DNA from 2 places in the Kluyvera huaxiensis genome. Region 1 is predicted to be linked to the other one. Evidence: predicted binding sites of a transcription regulator. Region 1 holds the regulator's gene; the other holds the start of a gene.

Region 1 (3,162 bases):
CCGCTGCCGGAACCGACCGATGTGCTGTTTTATGAAGGGCTGCACGGCGGCGTCGTCACGCCGCAGCACGACGTCGCGCGCCATGTCGATCTGCTGGTGGGCGTAGTGCCTATCGTTAACCTAGAGTGGATCCAGAAAATGATCCGTGACACCAGCGAGCGCGGCCATTCCCGCGAGGCGGTGATGGACTCCGTCGTGCGCTCAATGGAAGATTACATCAACTTCATTACGCCGCAGTTTTCTCGCACCCATATCAACTTCCAGCGCGTACCCACGGTAGACACCTCAAACCCGTTCGCCGCGAAAAGTATTCCGTCGCTTGATGAGAGTTTTGTGGTGATTCATTTCCGCAATCTGGAAGGGATCGATTACCCATGGCTATTAGCCATGCTGCAGGGGTCATTCATCTCACATATGAACACGCTGGTGGTGCCCGGCGGGAAGATGGTGCTGGCGATGGAACTCATCATGACGCCGCTGGTGCAGCGTCTGATGGAAGGTCGAAATTAACGTCGAGGGGATTACCCCTCGATAACTTCGTAAGAGTGGGTGATATTGACCGCTTTCTCCAGCATCAGCGCCACGGAGCAGTACTTCTCGGCAGAGAGATCGACCGCACGCGATACCGCCGCGTCTTTGAGCTCTTTGCCAGTCACGATGAAGTGCAGATTGATATGGGTAAACAGGCGCGGAGCCTCTTCACGGCGTTCGGAAGTCAGCTTCACTTCACAGTCGGTCACGTTGTAGCGACCTTTTTGCAAAATAGAAACCACGTCAATGGCGCTACAGCCACCCGCGGCCATCAGCACCACTTCCATAGGGCTTGGCGCTTTATCACCAGAATTGCCGTCCATCAGAATTTGGTGTCCTGAAGCAGACTCACCGAGGAAGGTTAACCCCTCAACCCATTTCACACGTGCTTGCATAATTTTTAACTCCCAGGTTGCAATTTTCTTCTCAGATTACGCGCACATAACAATTCTCGCAACGGAAGGCGATCCCCGTCATGCTGAAGCGAGACACCAGGAGACACGCGGCTAAAGCTATGCTAAAACAGTCGGGATGCTACGGTAATACATAAACGTACTGCATGTATGCAGAGGACATCACATTACAGGCTGCGGCGCTATTCGACAGCCGACTTCCCAGGTAACGGGAAGGATACTATTGCAACCAGTGGCTGCAAGGTTTTGCCGCTGGGAAGAGCTTATAACAGAGGATAACCGCGCATGGTGCTTGGCAAACCGCAAACAGACCCGACTCTCGAATGGTTCTTGTCTCATTGCCATATTCATAAGTACCCATCGAAGAGCACGCTGATTCACCAGGGTGAAAAGGCAGAGACGCTGTATTACATCGTAAAAGGCTCAGTGGCTGTACTCATCAAGGATGAAGAAGGCAAAGAGATGATCCTCTCTTACCTCAACCAGGGCGATTTCATCGGTGAGTTAGGCCTGTTTGAAGAAGGCCAGGAACGCAGCGCATGGGTAAGAGCAAAAACCGCTTGTGAAGTTGCTGAAATCTCTTATAAAAAATTCCGTCAGCTGATTCAGGTTAACCCAGACATCCTGATGCGCCTGTCTTCGCAAATGGCACGTCGTCTGCAGATTACTTCTGAAAAAGTGGGTAACCTGGCATTCCTGGATGTGACCGGGCGTATCGCTCAGACTCTGCTGAATCTGGCCAAACAGCCTGACGCCATGACCCACCCAGACGGTATGCAGATCAAGATTACCCGTCAGGAAATCGGTCAGATCGTCGGTTGTTCCCGCGAAACCGTGGGCCGTATTCTGAAAATGCTGGAAGATCAAAACCTGATCTCCGCACACGGCAAGACCATTGTCGTTTACGGTACCCGCTGATCCCGCTAAAACGGCATATTGTCTAAACAATATGCCGTTTTTACTTATCCCCTTATGTGGCGCAGGCTGATTTACCATCCGGAAGTCAACTATGCACTGCGGCAAACGCTGGTGTTATGTTTGCCGGTTGCCATCGGCCTGATTCTCGGCCACCTTCAGCAAGGCCTCCTGTTTTCACTGGTTCCCGCCTGCTGCAATATCGCCGGTCTTGATACACCGCATAAACGTTTTTTTAAACGTCTGACTATCGGTGGCTGCCTGTTTGCCGGATGCAGTCTTGCCGTACAGTTGCTGTTGGAGCATGAAATCCCGCTGCCGTTAATACTGACCGGGCTTGCGCTGATTCTCGGCGTGACGGCGGAGATCAGCGCGCTGCACGGGCGTCTGCTGCCGGCATCGCTTATTGCCTCTATTTTCACCCTCAGCCTCGCCGGCAATATGCCTATCTGGCAGCCGTTGCTGCTCTACGCTCTGGGTACACTGTGGTTCGGTTTATTCAACTGGTGGTGGTTCTGGATGTGGCGGGAACAGCCGCTGCGCGAATCGCTAAGTCTGCTCTATCGTCAACTTGCCGACTATTGTGAAGCAAAGTACAGCCTGTTGACCCAGCATACCGATCCCAGCACCGCGCTGCCCCCGCTGTTAAACCGTCAGCAGAAGGTGGTGGATTTAATCTCCCAGTGCTACCAGCAGCTGCATATGCTGGCGGCCAATCAGCACAACGATTACAAGCGTCTGCTGCGGGCGTTTCAGGTTGGGCTGGATTTACAAGAGCACATTTCCGTTAGCCTGCATCAACCGGAAGAGGTGCAAAAACTGGTTGAACGTAGCCACGCCGAAGCCGTGATCCGCTGGAACGCCCAGACCGTCGCCGCCCGCCTGCGCGTACTGGCAGACGATATTCTCTACCATCGCTACCCCAGCCGCTTCACGATGGAAAAGCAGATTGGCGCGCTGGAAAAAATTGCCCACCAGCACCCGGATAACCCCGTTGGCCAATTCTGCGCCTGGCACTTTAGCCGCATCGCCAAAGTGCTGCGCGCGCAGCGCCCGCTGTATCCACGCAATCTGATGGCTGACAAAGAGCGCCGACTGCCATTTTTCCCGGCGCTGAAAAGCTATCTGTCGCTGAAATCCCCGGCGCTGCGTAACGCCGCGCGGCTAAGCGTGATGCTGAGTATTGCCAGCCTGATGGGCACAGCCCTGCATTTACCCAAGCCGTACTGGATCCTGATGACGGTACTGCTGGTGACGCAAAACGGCTATGGGGCAACTCGGGTACGTATCTTCCACCGAGCGG
Region 2 (3,162 bases), on a different contig from region 1:
AAGCAGGATGCCGACTATCCGTTCGCCGACTGGAGCTTCTCCGGTACCACCGAAGAAGAGTTCGCAACGCTGATGGCTATCTTCAACGAAGAAGATAAAGAAGTGTATATCGCCGACTATGAGCACCTGAGCGTCTACGCCTGCCGCATCATCGTACCGGGTATGTCTGATATCTATCCGGCAGAAGATCTGTGGCTGGCCAATAACAATATGGGTAGCCACCTGCGCGAAACCATTCTATCCCTGCCGGGCAGCGAGTGGGAAAAAGAAGAGTACCTGAACCTGATCGAGCAGATCGATGACGAAGGGCTGGATGACTTCACTCGCGTGCGCGAGCTGCTGGGCCTGGCGACGGGTTCAGATAACGGCTGGTACACCCTGCGTGTTGGTGAACTGAAAGCGATGCTCGCACTGGCGGGTGGCGATCTGGAACAAGCGCTGATCTGGACCGAATGGACGATGGAGTTCAACGCTTCGGTCTTTAGCGCAGAGCGTGCAAATTACTACCGTTGCCTGCAGACGCTGCTGCTGCTGTCTCAGGAAGAAGAACGCGAACCGTTGCAATACCTCAACGCATTCGTGCGTATGTACGGCGCAGACGCTGTAGAAGCAGCCAGCGCCGCGCTCAGCGGCGAAGAGGCGTTCTATGGCCTGCAGCCGGTCGACGGTTCGTTAAAAACCTTCCCGGCGCATCAGTCACTGCTACAGGCTTACGAAAAACTGCAGCGTGCGAAAGCCGCGTTCTGGGCGAAGTAACACGATCCCGCAGAAAAAGTAGGTTTAACATACACTCTACGTTATATTACGGGGCCACTTGTTGGCCCCTTTTTTTATTTCCGCGCTTCGCCCCAGCAGAGTGTGAAAATAAAGTTAAAGATAAGTAAACTCAATTATTAGTAGCTTACTTTTATTGTTAATTTACTTGATCATTACTCCATTTTAATTAACTAGCAAAATGAAGGGTAAAGAAAAAATTCAACTGAATTTGTAAATCTTAAAATTTATTTTTATAATTAAATTCAATAATTTACCCTGCTTTCGTTGAAAAACCATCCAACTTGCAGGCCTATAAGCCAGGCGAGATATGATCTATATCAAATTCTCATCTATAATGCTTTGTTAGTATCTCGTCGCCGATTAAATAAAAAGAGAGAGTTAGTGTGAAAGCTGACAACCCTTTTGATCTACTTCTCCCTGCTGCAATGGCCAAAGTTGCCGAAGAAGCAGGTGTCTATAAAGCAACCAAGCATCCGCTGAAAACCTTTTATCTGGCGATTACTGCGGGCGTTTTCATCTCGATTGCTTTTGTATTTTATATTACAGCAACCACGGGTACAGCTGGCATGCCGTTCGGCATTGCGAAACTGATTGGTGGTATCTGCTTCTCACTAGGCCTCATTCTTTGCGTTATTTGTGGCGCCGACCTCTTCACGTCGACCGTGCTTATCGTGGTAGCGAAAGCCAGCGGCCGAATCACCTGGGGTCAACTGGCAAAAAACTGGCTCAATGTCTATGTTGGTAACCTGGTGGGTTGCCTGCTCTTCGTACTGCTCATGTGGCTGTCCGGTGAATATATGACAGCCAATGGCGGCTGGGGACTAAACGTCCTGCAAACCGCTGACCACAAACTGCATCACACATTTATCGAAGCCGTTGCTCTCGGCATCCTGGCGAACCTGATGGTCTGCCTGGCAGTCTGGATGAGCTACTCTGGTCGCAGCCTAATGGATAAAGCCATGATTATGGTCTTACCGGTTGCCATGTTCGTTGCCAGCGGTTTTGAGCACAGTATCGCAAACATGTTTATGATCCCTATGGGTATCGTAATACGCGATTTTGCTAGCCCGGAATTCTGGACCGCTGTCGGTTCATCTCCGGAAAATTTCTCTCACCTGACCGTGATGCATTTCATCACCGATAACCTGATTCCTGTCACTATTGGGAACATTATCGGCGGCGGTTTGCTGGTTGGGTTGACATACTGGGTCATTTATCTGCGTGGCGGTGACCGTCATTAATTGATGGTTGCTCCAGGCAGTAAATAAAAAGTCCACTTAAGAAGGTAGGTGTTACATGTCCGAACTTAATGAAAAGTTAGCCACAGCCTGGGAAGGTTTTACCAAAGGTGACTGGCAGAATGAAGTAAACTTACGTGACTTCATCCAGAAAAACTACACTCCGTATGAGGGTGACGAGTCCTTCCTGGCTGGCGCAACTGACGCGACCACCAAGCTGTGGGACAACGTTATGGAAGGCGTTAAACTGGAAAACCGCACTCACGCGCCAGTTGACTTTGACACCTCCGTTGCATCTACCATCACTTCCCACGACGCTGGCTACATCAACAAAGCGCTGGAAAAAATCGTTGGTCTGCAAACTGAAGCTCCACTGAAACGTGCGATTATCCCGTTCGGTGGTATCAAAATGGTTGAAGGTTCCTGCAAAGCGTACAATCGCGAACTGGACCCGATGCTGAAAAAAATCTTCACCGAATACCGCAAAACCCATAACCAGGGCGTATTCGATGTTTACACCAAAGACATTCTGAACTGCCGTAAATCTGGCGTTCTGACTGGTCTGCCAGATGCGTACGGCCGTGGTCGTATCATCGGTGACTACCGTCGCATCGCGGTGTACGGTATCGACTTCCTGATGAAAGACAAATACGCACAGTTCCTGTCCCTGCAGTCTGACATGGAAAACGGCGTAAACCTGGAAGCGACTATCCGTCTGCGTGAAGAAATCTCTGAACAGCACCGTGCGCTGGGTCAGATCAAAGAGATGGCAGCTAAATACGGCTACGACATCTCTGGTCCGGCTACCAATGCTCAGGAAGCTATCCAGTGGACTTACTTCGGCTACCTGGCCGCGGTTAAATCTCAGAACGGCGCTGCAATGTCCTTCGGTCGTACTTCCAGCTTCCTGGATATCTACATCGAACGTGACCTGAAAGCAGGCAAAATCACTGAACAAGACGCTCAGGAAATGATTGACCACCTGGTCATGAAACTGCGTATGGTTCGCTTCCTGCGTACCCCTGAGTATGATGAACTGTTCTCCGGTGACCCAATTTGGGCAACTGAATCTATCGCAGGTATGGGCGTTGATGGCCGTACTCTGGTTACCAAAAACAGCTTCCGCTTCCTGAACACCCTGTACACC

The links. The regulator CRP, encoded in region 1, controls carbon source genes, mostly activating them, when cyclic AMP is high. The targets are predictions, from matches to a motif close to ATGTGANNNNNNTCACAT.
Region 2: a site for CRP is predicted at 1,083-1,100, ahead of focA (formate transporter FocA). Genes of this name have one in related genera too.

The regions. Positions count from the first base shown of each region.
Region 1 is NZ_JBEFLV010000023.1:49,092-52,253, reverse strand. Features, by position in the region: gene ABOC97_RS19985 (phosphoribulokinase) at 1-510, shown strand, start outside; gene ABOC97_RS19980 (OsmC family protein) at 522-926, opposite strand; gene crp (cAMP-activated global transcriptional regulator CRP) at 1,230-1,862, shown strand; gene ABOC97_RS19970 (YccS/YhfK family putative transporter) at 1,917-3,162, shown strand, end outside.
Region 2 is NZ_JBEFLV010000003.1:301,887-305,048, reverse strand. Features, by position in the region: gene ycaO (30S ribosomal protein S12 methylthiotransferase accessory factor YcaO) at 1-756, shown strand, start outside; gene focA (formate transporter FocA) at 1,161-2,018, shown strand; gene pflB (formate C-acetyltransferase) at 2,074-3,162, shown strand, end outside.